One region of the Pseudomonas sp. S3_E10 genome, then DNA from elsewhere that is predicted to be linked to it. Evidence: predicted binding sites of a transcription regulator. Region 1 holds the regulator's gene; each other region holds the start of a gene.

What was found. Region 1 encodes sigma-54, which starts transcription at its own class of promoters, with help from an activator protein. Its sites were predicted from a motif close to ANTGGCATNNANNTTGCTNT; they were not measured.
Region 2: a site for sigma-54 is predicted at 3,323-3,342, ahead of glnA (glutamate--ammonia ligase). Genes of this name have one in related genera too.
Region 3: a site for sigma-54 is predicted at 2,829-2,848, ahead of glnK (P-II family nitrogen regulator). Genes of this name have one in related genera too.

The regions. Positions count from the first base shown of each region.
Region 1 is NZ_CP162743.1:1,808,298-1,813,107, reverse strand. It holds gene rapZ (RNase adapter RapZ) at 1-240, opposite strand, end outside; gene ptsN (PTS IIA-like nitrogen regulatory protein PtsN) at 243-707, opposite strand; gene hpf (ribosome hibernation-promoting factor, HPF/YfiA family) at 718-1,023, opposite strand; gene AB4N98_RS08130 (RNA polymerase factor sigma-54) at 1,099-2,592, opposite strand; gene lptB (LPS export ABC transporter ATP-binding protein) at 2,791-3,516, opposite strand; gene lptA (lipopolysaccharide transport periplasmic protein LptA) at 3,516-4,049, opposite strand; gene lptC (LPS export ABC transporter periplasmic protein LptC) at 4,036-4,608, opposite strand; gene AB4N98_RS08110 (KdsC family phosphatase) at 4,617-4,810, opposite strand, start outside.
Region 2 is NZ_CP162743.1:2,377,980-2,382,789, reverse strand. It holds gene glnL (nitrogen regulation protein NR(II)) at 1-345, opposite strand, end outside; gene AB4N98_RS10720 (cupin domain-containing protein) at 642-1,067, opposite strand; gene AB4N98_RS10715 (chorismate mutase) at 1,167-1,706, opposite strand; gene glnA (glutamate--ammonia ligase) at 1,816-3,222, opposite strand; gene thiI (tRNA uracil 4-sulfurtransferase ThiI) at 3,557-4,810, shown strand, end outside.
Region 3 is NZ_CP162743.1:2,999,407-3,004,216, forward strand. It holds gene AB4N98_RS13545 (translation initiation factor IF-2 N-terminal domain-containing protein) at 1-843, opposite strand, end outside; partial or broken gene AB4N98_RS13550 (YifB family Mg chelatase-like AAA ATPase) at 1,370-2,221, opposite strand; gene AB4N98_RS13555 (accessory factor UbiK family protein) at 2,374-2,634, opposite strand; gene glnK (P-II family nitrogen regulator) at 3,057-3,395, shown strand; gene AB4N98_RS13565 (ammonium transporter) at 3,430-4,767, shown strand.

The DNA.
Region 1 (4,810 bases):
GGCGCGCACTTCCTCAAGCAGTTCCGGGAAGCGCGAGAGATGGCTGGGCAAGTTGCGGGCATCAATCGAAACCGCCACCAGGGGTTGCGCCAACTCGGTGTGGATAAGCGCCCGTTCGGCCAGTTCCGGCAGCAGGCCGGCGGGCAGGTTGTCGATGCAATAGAAGCCGCTGTCCTCAAGAACATTGAGGGCGGTGCTTTTACCCGAGCCTGAGCGGCCGCTGACGATGATCAAACGCATGATTACTGCCCGTTTTGTTCATCCAGGACAACTTGATACAGCGCCGCGTTGCTGCTGGCACTGCGCAGTTTGTCGCGTACCTCCTTGCGGTCGAGCATGCTGGCGATCTGCCGGAGCAGTTCCAGGTGCGCATCGGTGGCGGCTTCCGGGACCAGCAGCACAAACAGCAGGTCAACCGGGGCGCCGTCGATGGCGTCAAAATCGATCGGAGCTTCCAGATGCAGCAGGGCGCTCACGGGGGTGTCACAGCCTTTGAGGCGGCAGTGAGGAATGGCGATGCCGTTGCCAAAACCGGTGGAACCGAGTTTTTCACGGGCAACCAGTGCCTCGAAGACAACTTGCATCTCCAGATCCGGCACTTCGCGGGCGATCAGGTTGGCAATTTGTTCAAGGGCTTTTTTCTTGCTGCCGCCCGGCACGTTCACGAGGGAACGGCCGGGGGTCAGGATGGTTTCAAGTCGGATCATGGGGGGAGAGTTAACGACCTGTACCTTGCATCAGGTGCAGATTCTTTTCCTTATGCTTTATGAGTTGGCGGTCCAGCTTGTCGTAGAGCGAGTCAATCGCCGCGTACATGTCCTCATGCTCAGCATTGGCGACGAGCTTGGCATTCGGTACGTGCAGGGTGGCCTCGATTTTCTGCTTGAGCTTATCGACCTCCATGATGACCTGCACGTTGGTGATCTTGTCAAAATGCCCCGCAAGCTTGTTCAGCTTGCTCTCGGTGTACTCACGCAGGGGCTTGGTGACTTCCAGCTGGTGTCCACTGATGTTGACTTGCATACAGCTTCTCCTTCGTTGCCAGTGCATAAAGCGGCAGGCAAAGACGCCTGCCACTGGAACGCTGTGGCCCGCCCGTCACATCAAACGCTTACGCTCGCTGGAAGGCGCGATCCCAAGGGACTCGCGGTACTTGGCGACGGTTCGACGGGCGACCTGAATGCCTTGTGCCTCCAGTAAACCAGCGATCTTGCTGTCACTCAACGGCTTTTTCTGATTTTCCGCGGCAACCAGTTTTTTGATGATCGCGCGGATCGCCGTGGACGAGCATTCGCCGCCTTCGGAGGTGCTGACATGGCTGGAGAAAAAGTATTTGAGCTCATATATACCCCGTGGGGTATGCATGAATTTTTGCGTCGTCACCCGTGAAATCGTTGATTCGTGCATGCCTACCGCCTCGGCGATGTCATGCAGCACCAGAGGCTTCATCGCCTCGTCGCCGTATTCCAGGAAGCCGCGCTGATGCTCGACGATCTGGGTGGCAACTTTCATCAGGGTTTCGTTACGGCTCTGCAGGCTCTTGATGAACCAGCGGGCTTCCTGCAACTGGTTGCGCATGAAGGTGTTGTCGGCGCTGGTGTCGGCGCGGCGCACAAAACCGGCATATTGCGGGTTGACCCGCAGGCGTGGCACCGACTCCTGGTTCAATTCCACCAGCCAGCGTTCGTTGTCCTTGCGCACAATCACGTCAGGGACCACATATTCGGCTTCGCTGGACTCGATCTGCGAGCCCGGGCGCGGGTTGAGGCTTTGCACCAGTTCGATAACCTGGCGCAGGTCATCTTCCTTGAGCTTCATGCGGCGCATCAACTGGCTGTAGTCGCGGCTGCCCAGCAGGTCGATGTAATCGGTGACCAGGCGCTGGGCTTCAGCCAGCCAAGGTGTCTTGGCGGGCAGCTGGCGCAGTTGCAGCAACAGGCATTCGCTCAGGGAGCGGGCGCCAATGCCCGCAGGCTCGAACTGCTGGATGCGGTGCAGGACGGCTTCGATTTCGTCCAGCTCAATGTCCAGTTCAGGGTCGAAGGCCTCCAGAATCTCCTCGAGCGTCTCGTCCAGATAACCCTGGTTGTTGATGCAATCGATCAGCGTGACGGCGATCAGGCGATCGGTGTCGGACATCGGTGCGAGGTTCAGTTGCCACAACAGATGGCTCTGCAGGCTTTCGCCGGCGGAGGTGCGGGTGGTGAAGTCCCACTCGTCATCATCGTTGCTGGGCAGGCTGCTCGCGCTGGTCTGGTAGACGTCTTCCCAGGCGGTATCCACCGGGAGTTCGTTGGGAATGCGTTCGTTCCAGTCGCCTTCCTCAAGGTTATCCACCGTTGGGGCGGTTTCCTGGTAGGAGGGTTCCTGCACGTCGGAATTGGTTTTTTGCTCGATGTTGTCGGCCAGCGGGTCTGCATTATCGAAGTCGTCGCCTTCTTCCTGGCGTTCGAGCATCGGATTGGACTCCAGGGCCTCCTGGATTTCCTGTTGCAGGTCCAGGGTCGACAATTGGAGCAGGCGGATGGCCTGTTGCAGCTGCGGTGTCATCGTCAGCTGCTGGCCCATTCTCAGGACTAGCGATGGTTTCATGGCAGGGGCTTAACACCTTATTCGCCGGCGCAATGCGCCATCCACGACAGGGCGCGTGAGCGCCAAACATAAGCAAATTATATGCCTGATATCGAGGGCTTTGCCTAGAGCGCGGTAACAATAAAAAAACCGTAGGTTTTTCTTTGGTACGCGCGCTTCGGACAAACGACCTGCCACCCCCTGTTCATACAGGTGGTTTTACAGGCGGAACTCGTGACCCAGGTACACTTCCTTGACCAGTTCGTTGGCCAGGATGGTCGCGGAATCGCCTTCGGCGATCAACTGGCCATCGTTGACGATATACGCGGTTTCGCAGATATCGAGGGTTTCACGCACGTTGTGGTCGGTGATCAATACGCCGATACCCTTGGCCTTGAGGTGATGGATGATCTGCTTGATGTCGCCGACCGAAATCGGGTCGACGCCGGCAAACGGTTCGTCCAGCAGGATGAACTTTGGCGCGGTCGCCAGGGCGCGGGCGATTTCCACGCGACGACGCTCGCCACCGGACAGGCTCATGCCAAGGTTGTCGCGAATGTGGTTGATGTGGAACTCCTGCAGCAGGCTTTCCAGCTCTTGGCGGCGGCCGTCACGGTCGAGTTCCTTGCGGGTCTCAAGGATAGCCATGATGTTGTCGGCAACCGACAGTTTGCGGAAGATCGAGGCTTCTTGCGGGAGATAGCCGATACCGGCGCGAGCACGGCCGTGCATCGGCTGATGGCTGACATCCAGGTCGTCGATCAGTACGCGACCCTGATCTGCCTGGACCAGGCCGACGATCATATAGAAGCATGTGGTCTTGCCGGCGCCGTTGGGGCCGAGCAAGCCGACGATCTGGCCGCTGTCGATCGACAGGCTGACGTCGCGCACGACCTGACGGCTTTTATAGGCCTTGGCCAGATGCTGGGCTTTCAGGGTTGCCATTACTCGGCCTTCTTCTTCGGCTGGATAACCATGTCGATACGCGGACGTGGCGCAGTTACCTTGTTGCCATTGGCTCGACCGGCGTTGGCGATCTGCTTCACGGTGTCATAGGTGATTTTTTCACCTTCCGTGGAGTTGCCATCGGGGCTCAGCACCTTGGCCTGGTCGATCAATACAATGCGGTTCTGCTGGGCATGGTACTGGATGGTCTTGCCGTAGCCCTTCATCGGGCCTGTATCGGTAGCCGACTGCTTCTGTTCGAAGTAAGCCAGGTTGCCCACCGAGGTCACGACGTCAATATCACCGTTTGGGGTGCGCGTCAGTGTCACGGTATTGCCGGTGATCTTCATCGACCCCTGGGTAATGATCACGCCGCCGGTGTAGGTCGCTACACCTTGCTTGTCATCCAGTTGCGCATCGTCAGCCGAGATGTGGATCGGCTGCTGGCTATCGTTCGGCAGAGCCCAGGCGCTCACGCTTCCCAGTGCTGCGCCCAGACTGAGCAAAATAGGGAGAGTTTTAACGAGCCTCATACTGTCCTCTTACGTTCGATAGCAGGTGTATCCTGCTTTCTTTCAAATACGCTTTCATTCCCTTGCCAGTCGATACACCGCCAGCGCCGTCGATTCTAACGTCTTGCTCGGTCTGCGCATATTGCTTCTGCGGGAATACGGTCATGCGACTGGTAGTAATCACCGTGTCGCGTTTCTGGGCGTCAGTGCGTGCAACACGCACCGAATCAATCAGTTCTACCTCGGTACCGTCCGGGTTCACCTCGCCACGCTTGCTGGTGACGTGCCACGGAAACTCAGTGCCGCGATACAGGTTCAGGTCCGGATTGGTCAGCAGGGTGACTTCGGTCGTCTTCAAATGCTCGACCTTGTCCGAGGTCATTTCGTACTGCACCTTGCCGTCCGGCAGGAACTGCACGCTGTAGGCGTTGGTGGCGTAATAGTCGATAGCGCCTTCGTCGACCTGCGCGGCAGGTTGGTCGAGGAAGCGCTCCGGGCTGATATTCCAGTAGCCCACCGCCAGGAATAGCGCGGCGATGACCCCGAATAGCAGGAAGTTGCGAATCTTTTTGCTCAACATAAAACGCTCTATAGGTAGGCGGCGTGGGCCGCTTCAAGGCTGCCCTGGGCACGCAGGATCAGCTCGCAGAACTCGCGGGCAGCGCCTTCTCCGCCACGGGCGGTGGTGATGCCATGGGCGTGTTCGCGAACGAATGCCGCCGCATTGGCGACCGCCATGCCCAGGCCCACTCGGCGAATGACCGGCAAGTCCGGCAGATCAT
Region 2 (4,810 bases), 570 kb from region 1:
GTCGCGAGGGTGGACTTCAAGCAGCAGCAGGGTGGCGCCGTTGCTCAGGATCGGGGTCACGGCGTAGTCGACGGTCAGGGTCTGGCCGGTCAGGGCGGTGAGCATCGCCTCGCGCTTGGTGAACGGGTGTGCCTGCTCCACGGCCTGGCGCAACGAACTCAGGGCTTCGGCCGACTCGGTGAATAATTCGCTGATGAACTGCCCATGGCTGCGCTGGCCGCTGATGGCCAGGAGCATCTCTGCCGCCGGGTTCATGTACTCAAGGCGCAGGTCGTCATTGAGCAGGATGGTCGCGGTGGTCAGGTTGTCGAGTAGCAAACGGTGCAGTGCATCGCTGATGGTCATCGGGACCTCTTTTGGAGCAAGGCGCGGGCTTGAGGCACACGCTGATACAAGGAAAATGCAAAAACCAAACCAAGGCTCCGAAAAGAAGCGTTAATCCCCTGAAATAGGGGTTTAAGGCGCGAAACTGTGGCGTTCTGCCAGCTTGGCCGGGAAGTTTCGAACCAAAATGGGGTGAGTCAGTGGGAAGGGTGCAGGTCGTCGCACCAATATAGTGCGGTTTTGTGAGGTTTGTTCAGGAAGTGATGAGAGAGGGCTCTCGGCGGCTGTGCGAGAGCGATCTCAGTGGTGGGGCTTTATCAGTGTGGCTGGGAGAGTGGCATGCCCGCGCTGCCGGCGTAAAAGACCAGCAGTTCCACCGGTGTGCTTCCGGTTCTGCCGCGATGGACTGTGCCTACCATCTCGGCCAGGGTTTGCCCTTGTGTCAGGGTGAGGGCTTGCCCACCTTTACGGGCTTCAACGATCAACTCGCCCGAGAGGATATACGCTGCGTTCGGCATGGGGTGGCTGTGCCAGGGTAACTGCGTATTCGCGGGGATCTTGAGCCGCAACAGCGTGAGTTCCGGCGGTCCGGAGGGGTAGGCCTTGTAAGGTGTTCCGTCCCATGATGCGCTGCTCTGCAGCAGGGTTTCCTTTTCGATTTGCACGACGTTTTTCGGCTGGCTGCTGCAGCCTAGGGCAGACAAGCAGGCCGCTGTTGCGATCAAGCATTTGAGGGCTTCCATGGTTTGGTTTCATCCCGTTCGCTGAGTGGCCGGTCAGGCTACGATCGCTGTTCGGGGAGGGATGCCGGAAGGTGCCTAAAATAATGTGGGTGTCATCCGTTATTGGCCTGTGCGAATACACAGCTCGGCCGTGGCGCGGATCATCGCCAGTTGCCGCAGCGGGTCGTTCAGCGGCTCATGCACCGCTTCGGCCAGCCAGTGAGGGCACTGCGGGTCGCTACGTTGGGGGGTGAAGTCCGCCAGTTGTTGCAGCAGGCGTGTTTGCAATTGATCCAGCTGCGGGCGAATCTGCTTCACCAGGTCCGGGCGCGGATCGTCGGGTGCCTTGCCCTGGAACTGCCAATCGGACAGGTGGGTGTACTGCACCAGCTTGTTTGCCTCGATCTGGGCCGAGAAGAATTGCTCGGCGGCGGCGGGTGCCAGTTTGTAGCTCGGCGCCTGGGCGACAACGCTGGCGATCACTTCTTGTTCGCGCTTCTTATCTTCCACCGGTTTTTTGCTGTCCCATTTGCTCAGCGCCACCTGGTCGGCGATTTCCAGGCGTTCGGCGATGCTGTTGAGCAGCGGCTCAAGAGTGGGGGGCGCAGCCAATGCACTGGCGCTGAAAAACACTAAAGCGAACGCAAGTCGACGTTTCAATGCTGATCTCCTTGTGGGAGGGAGGGGGGATTCGGGTTAATTCCCGGGCAAAAAAAGACCTCCCGAAGGAGGCCTTTTTCATCACGCTGCGTCAAGCAGCGCTACCGGATCAGCAGCTGTAGTACAGCTCGTATTCCAGTGGGTGTACGAAGGTGCGAACCTTGATTTCTTCTTCGCTTTTGAGCTCGATGTAGGCATCGATGAAGTCGTCGCTGAATACGCCGCCTTTGGTCAGGAACGCACGGCCCTTGTCCAGCTCTTCCAGGGCTTCTTTCAGGCTGCCGCACACTTGTGGGATCTCTTTGGCCTCTTCAGGCGGCAGGTCGTACAAGTTTTTGTCGGCGGCATCGCCTGGGTGGATCTTGTTCTGGATGCCGTCCAGGCCAGCCATGACCAGCGCAGCGAAGGCCAGGTATGGGTTGGCTGCCGGATCAGGGAAGCGCGCTTCGATACGGCGAGCGCGTGGGCTGGACACGTAAGGAATACGGATCGAGGCGGAACGGTTGCGAGCCGAGTAGGCCAGCATCACCGGTGCTTCGAAACCTGGGACCAGACGCTTGTAGGAGTTGGTCGACGGGTTGGTGAAGCCGTTCAGGGCCTTACCGTGCTTGATGATACCGCCGATGAAGTACAGGGCGGTGTCGGACAGGCCGGCATAACCTTCGCCGGCGAAGGTGTTCTTGCCTTCTTTGGCGATGGACAGGTGAACGTGCATACCCGAACCGTTATCGCCGTACAGTGGCTTAGGCATGAAGGTAGCGGTACGGCCGTAGGCATCAGCTACGTTGTGTACGCAGTACTTCAGGGTCTGGACTTCGTCAGCCTTGGCTACCAGGGTGTTGAACTTCACGCCGATTTCGTTCTGGCCGGCAGTCGCCACTTCGTGGTGGTGGACTTCGATGACCAGGCCCATTTCTTCCATGGCGTTGCACATGGAGGTACGGATTTCGTGGTCGTGGTCGAACGGCGGAACCGGGAAGTAGCCACCTTTGACGCCTGGACGGTGGCCTTTGTTGCCGCCTTCCACGTCCTGGTCGGACATCCACGAGCCTTGCTCGGAGAAGATTTTGAACATGGAACCGGAGATGTCGGACTTGAACTTGACCGAATCAAAGATGAAGAACTCTGGTTCCGGGCCTACGAATACGGTGTCGCCGATACCGGTCGACTTCAGGTATTCCTCGGCGCGCTTGGCGATCGCACGTGGGTCGCGATCGTAGCCTTGCATGGTCGAAGGCTCGATCACGTCGCAGACGATGATCAGGGTTGGGTCTTCGGTGAACGGGTCAAGGACGGCAGTGCTGTCGTCCGGCATCAGGATCATGTCGGAGGCTTCGATGCCTTTCCAGCCGGCAATGGAGGAACCGTCGAACATTTTGCCTTCTTCGAAGAAAGCATCATCCAGCGCGTCGCGAGCCGGCATGGTCACGTGGTGCTGAGTGCCTTTGGTGTCCGTGAAGCGCAGATCAATCCATTTAACGTCATGATCTTTGATGAGTTGAACCGACTTCGACATAGTGTCCTCCGGGTGGCTTCGGGCTGGGGTAGTGGAGTTAGCCCTTAGAATGTGGGTGATGCCGGCGCGGATAGTCCGCCATGGCAACCTGCCTCACAAGAGAGCAAATTGCATGCCAGTGCGCCAACATGGGTTTTTTGCGCCAAAAGCGACCCTATAAAGGTGCGCAGCGACAAAAGCCCGAAAATAGCGCACTGCAATGTGGCGCATGCGCATGCAAATGCACCGCTTTAGTGCGTTGTGGTGTGAGTGCATATTAACTGGTTAAACCTTGAGCGATTTCCGCTATAATCCGCGCCCCCCTTTTTCAGCAGGCCCGGCGCGCGCTGTTTCCATGAAATTAATCGTTAAAGTCTTCCCCGAAATCACCATCAAGAGCCGACCGGTACGGATGCGTTTTATCCGTCAATTGGCCAAGAACATCCGTGCCGTGCTCCGCGATCTGGACCCGGCTGTGGTGGTGAATGGCGTGTGGGACAACCTCGAGCTGGAAACCCGCCTGACCGACGCCAAAGCCTTGAAGGATATGACCGAGCGCCTGAGCTGCATGCCGGGCATCGCACACTTCCTGCAGGTTGACGAGTACGCGCTGGGCGACTTCGACGACATCACCGAAAAATGCAAACTGCATTTTGGCGACAACCTTGAAGGCAAGATTTTTTCGGTGCGCTGCAAGCGTGCCGGCAAGCACCCGTTCAGCTCCATGGACGTGGAGAAATACGTCGGCAGCAAGCTGCGTCGCGAGTGCGGCGCCGCTGGAATTTCCCTGAAAGCGCCGCAAATTGAAGTGCGCATGGAAATTCGCGACCAACGGTTGTTTGTGATCCACAGCCAGCACAACAGCATCGGCGGCTACCCGCTCGGCGCCCTGGAACAGACCCTGGTGCTGATGTCCGGCGGTTTCGATTCCACGGTGGCGGCCTACCAGATCATGCGCCGCGGCCTGATGAGCCACTTCTGCTTCTTCAACCTGGGTGGGCGCGCACACGAATTGGGCGTGATGGAAGTTGCGCACTTTATCTGGAAGAAGTACGGCAGCTCCCAACGCGTGCTATTTGTGAGCGTACCGTTCGAGGAAGTGCTGGGCGAAATTCTCGGCAAAGTCGATAACAGTCATATGGGCGTGGTATTGAAGCGTATGATGTTGCGCGCGGCCTCCCGTATCGCCGATCAATTGCAGATCGACGCGCTGGTGACCGGCGAAGCGATTTCCCAGGTTTCCAGCCAGACGCTGCCGAACCTGTCGCTGATCGACTGCGTGACCGAGAAGCTGGTGCTGCGCCCGCTGATCGCCAGCCACAAGCAGGACATCATCGATTTGGCGGAAGAAATCGGCACCGCCGACTTCGCCAAGCATATGCCTGAGTACTGCGGGGTCATCTCGGTGAACCCCAAGACCCACGCCAAGCGCAACCGCGTGGAGTACGAAGAACAACAGTTTGATATGGCGATTCTGGAGCGTGCGCTCGAGAACGCCAAGCTGGTACCGATCGATCGTGTTATCGACGAGTTGGGCCAGGATGTGCAGATCGAAGAAGTCAGCGAAGCCCTGGCCGGCCAGATCGTCATCGACATCCGTCACCCGGAT
Region 3 (4,810 bases), 1.2 Mb from region 1:
CCCTGCTAAACCAGGGATGTAGGCAGTTATTAACTCTGTTCGTTGCTTGAAAGGAGTAACCGCAGCCCCGCCATCTATACTCACAGATATACCGCTTCTATTTCTTGCTGCCCATATTTTAACAGTTGCAGCAGAGAGCTCATCCTCTTCTTTTGAACTGATAAAAACTACTGTCGTAGGAGGAGTGTCACGACCGGATAAAAGTTCAGTTTTGTGGGCGGTTTTTAGGGGTTCGCTTGAGGGTGAGTAGTCAAGTCTGTCAAAAGAAATTACTTCCGTTTGCTTTTTTGGCTCTATATAGCTGGCTGCGCGAGCTGCCCAGTGAATGGCTTGAAGAACAGAGGATTTACCTGATCCGTTCGGTCCTACTAAAATCGTTACATCCGCAAGTGCTAAGGTCAAACTATCAATAGCCTTAAAGTTTTCTATCTGTACGGATGTTAGTTTAGACCACCGGTCAGCTTTTGAGCTGCCTTCGCCTCTATCGCTACTAAACGCAATCAGCTCGGATGCTTCGTCAAATACAGCGGGCTCTGGGTTGGGCGTTATGTCACGCCGATATGGATTTTTTTTTCGGATTTCCACTGTTATGGATTTGCTACCGGCAATGCTCAATGTTGAAGTGGTTTTCCTCTGTAATTGAATCTTTCTTGGTTCTGAAGGTTTGAAGGAATCCTTAAGGGAGGCTAACAGTATTTTCTTTTCATCTTCGGTTACGGTTTCGGATATAGACTCTTTTAAAATTCCAGCGTTTTTAAGCTCTTCTAATAGTCTCTGAGGGTCTGTTCGCACTGATTGTGCGAGCTCCAAAACTGTGACTTCTGGAAGGTTTTCTCTATCCATTTTTATTCTTGCTCAAGATGGGCTGGAAAGCGCTAAGCGATACAAAAAATCTCGTGAGCGCATTTTAGCTAAAGATAGCATATCGACATCACAGATAAGACACATGGATCCATTTTTTAGAGTCATGCCAAACGGAATGAAGAGCATGACCACTAGACGGGAAATTCTTACCCTGATACATACTTTTTGTTGATCAACCTGAAGGCTAGAGTGAGCCCCCTGTCGCCGGGTTTCTTTTAGATACGCACTCATGGTGCAGTCACCAGTCGATGACCAAAATCAATCGCCTCGAATCCTAAACTAAAATTGTCCTTCCGACCGTGGGCCACGAAATGCATGCCATAGCATGAGTAATTTTAGGCGTATGTCTTTTTTCAAGGTGCTCTCATAACAAGGTAGCTACTCCTGCCGCATGCGGGCACGCCCAATCGAGGCTAATTGCTTAGCACCGATCTCACGTCAAAATTTTCTTTCATTTCTCATTTCAGTCGCATTAATTTCGAAAAAGTCGCATTTATTTTGAAAGCCGACAGCCGCCACCCACCAGCGCCGGGCCTGAAGCGGAATGGTGCGGCTGGCGAAACGGCCGGTGTGGCCAGTGGCTCAGCGGCGCGAGGCTGACCACCGATTGGATCGCCGCCACTTCCAGAGCCTCCTGTTCGCTCAGTGGCGGTAGCAAACCGGGCAGGCGGCTGGCGAGCAAGGTCTTGCCGGTGCCCGGTGGCCCGCTGAACAGCAGGTTATGCGCACCCGCCGCTGCGATCAGCAATGCACGCTTGGCGGCGAGCTGGCCCTGCACTTCGCTCAAGTCTGGGTAGGGCTTGTTCAGGTACAGCAAGCCATCGGATTTGTAGGGCTCAATCGGCACCTGCCCATTCAAGTGCGCTACCACCTGCAGGAGGTGATCCACCGCTATCACCTTCAACCCGCAAGCCAGGCAGGCCTCCTCGGCATTCGCCCGCGGCACTATCACGGTGCGCCCGGCCTTGCGCGCCGCCAATGCGGCTGGCAACACACCTTTGACCGCGCGCACTTCACCGGACAGCGCCAATTCGCCCAGGCATTCGACCTCATCGAGCATCAACGCCGGTACCTGCACGCTGGCCGCCAGAATCCCCAAGGCGATGGCCAAATCAAAGCGCCCGCCGTCCTTGGGCAGGTCGGCGGGCGCGAGGTTGAGGGTGATGCGGCGCGAGGGATATTGCAGGGCACTGTTGAGGATGGCGCTGCGCACGCGGTCCTTGCTTTCCTTGACGGCGGTTTCGGGCAGGCCCACCAGGGTCAGGGAAGGCAAGCCATTGGCCATGTGCACTTCTACGGTGACGGCGGGGGCTTCGACGCCGACCTGGGCGCGGCTGTGGACAATGGCGAGGGACATGCTCGTTCCTTGAAATGGGGGGCCGCTTCCTGCGGTTTTTCAAGGGTAGACGAGGTGGGGAAGAGCGAAGCGCGGAGGTTTTACAGAACGTATCCAGAGAAAAAGGTGACGCGCGTGTGGAGGGAGCCAGCCCCCTTCCACACGGGCTGCGTTTATTCAGCGGGTGGTGTTAACCGCGCTTCCAACTCCGCGACTTTCGCTTCCAGGCTCTCCAGCCGCGCACGCGTGCGGGCCAGCACCACCATTTGGCTATCAAACTCTTCTCGGCTTACCAGGTCGAGCTTGCTGAAGCCACTTTGCAGCAAGGCCTTGAACTGGCTTTCGATTTCATTGCGGGGCAGCGGGGTTTCGCCGCTGAACAGGCGAGAGGCATGGCCGCTCAGGGCGTCGAGGAGGTCTTTGGGCGCGAGCATGGGAAATATTCCGGAAAACTGTTGGCGGGCAGTGTATCACGCAGCGTCTATAGTCTTTTTCACGGCCTGCGGCGCACGCTTTTCGCGCATCGCGCCGGACGGCGGCGCACTGTTTTCGTGCGCATTGCGGCCGCCAGACAGCCCTGCGGGTGGGCTTAAGTGGGCAATGGACTGATTTCAGTGGTTTTTACGGAGCTGGCAAGGTTTCTGCTTAGACGATCATGACCCATGCACTGATGCAGTCGCTGTGACGAATGCAGTGCGCCGACGGATCAGGGGTACAGGTTTCGTCACCAGTGGTTAGCTGGCGTCGCAATGGCAACTGCCCTTGCGACGATGCGTTACAAAGCCAGGCACTGCGCTTAGACTTGAGACGGGTTTGTTTTCCTGGGGCAAGTCCACCAATTCGGGAGAGAGTTTTCATGAAGCTAGTCACTGCCATCATCAAGCCGTTCAAGTTGGACGATGTACGCGAGTCACTGTCCGAGATCGGCGTGCAGGGCATTACCGTTACTGAGGTCAAGGGCTTCGGTCGGCAGAAGGGTCATACCGAGCTGTATCGCGGCGCGGAATACGTAGTCGATTTCCTGCCGAAGGTGAAGATCGATGTCGCCATTGACGACAAGGATCTTGACCGGGTTATCGAGGCGATAACCAAGGCGGCCAACACCGGCAAGATCGGTGACGGCAAGATCTTCGTGGTCAATCTGGAACAGGCGATTCGCATCCGTACCGGCGAAACCGATACCGACGCAATCTAAGCCGCCAAACCCCAACGCCCCAGGAGAAAACAATATGACTCTGCGTAAATTCGCAGGGCTCGGAGCCCTGTTGTCCATCGTAATGCCAAGCCTGGCCATGGCGGCAGACGAAGTGGCTGCTCCAGTCCTCAACTCCGGCGACACCGCCTGGATGCTGACCGCCACCGCACTGGTGCTGTTCATGACCATCCCGGGCCTGGCGCTGTTTTACGGCGGCATGGTCCGCTCCAAGAATATTCTGTCGGTGATGATGCAGTGCTTCGCCATCACTGGCCTGATCAGCATCCTGTGGGTCATCTACGGTTACAGCATCGCGTTCGATACCACCGGTATGGAGCAGGGCGTAGTCAACTTCAATTCCTTCTTCGGCGGCATGGGCAAGGCGTTCCTGGCGGGTGTCACTCCGGCCAGCATCACCGGGCCTGCGGCGCTGTTCCCGGAAGCGGTGTTCATCACTTTCCAGATGACCTTCGCCATCATCACCCCGGCGCTGATCGTCGGTGCGTTCGCTGAGCGTATGAAGTTTTCCGCAATGCTGATTTTCATGGGCATCTGGTTCACGCTGGTCTATGCGCCGATCGCGCACATGGTCTGGAGCGGCAACGGTGGCCTGATGTGGGACTGGGGCGTGCTGGACTTCGCCGGCGGCACCGTGGTGCACATCAACGCCGGTGTGGCCGGCCTGGTAGCTTGCCTGGTACTCGGCAAGCGCAAGGGCTTCCCGACCACACCGATGGCCCCGCACAACCTCGGTTACACCCTGATCGGTGCGGCCATGCTGTGGATCGGCTGGTTCGGCTTCAACGCCGGCTCGGCTGTGGCGGCCAACGGCACTGCGGGCATGGCGATGCTGGTGACTCAGATTGCAACTGCCGCTGCGGCGCTGGGCTGGATGTTCGCCGAGTGGATCACTCACGGTAAGCCAAGCGCACTGGGCATCGCCTCGGGTGTGGTGGCTGGCCTGGTCGCGATCACGCCGGCCGCCGGCACCGTGGGCCCGATGGGCGCACTGATCATCGGCCTGGCGGCGGGTGTGGTGTGCTTCTTCTGTGCCACTACTCTCAAGCGCAAGCTGGGCTACGACGATTCCCTGGATGCCTTCGGCGTACACGGCATTGGCGGTATTCTCGGCGCGATCCTTACCGGTGTATTCGCAGCCCCTTCTCTGGGCGGTTTCGGCACCGTGACTGATATCGCGGCTCAAGTCTGGATCCAGTGCAAAGGCGTCGGTTTCACCGTGATCTACACGGCCATCGTCACCTACATCATCCTGAAGGTGCTGGACATGGTCATGGGCCTGCGTGTCAGCGAAGAGGAGGAGGCTGTTGGCCTCGACCTGGCGCAACACAACGAACGCGGCTACAACTTGTAAGTACGCGAAAAAAAGATGCCCGGCTTGCCGGGCATTTTTTTGT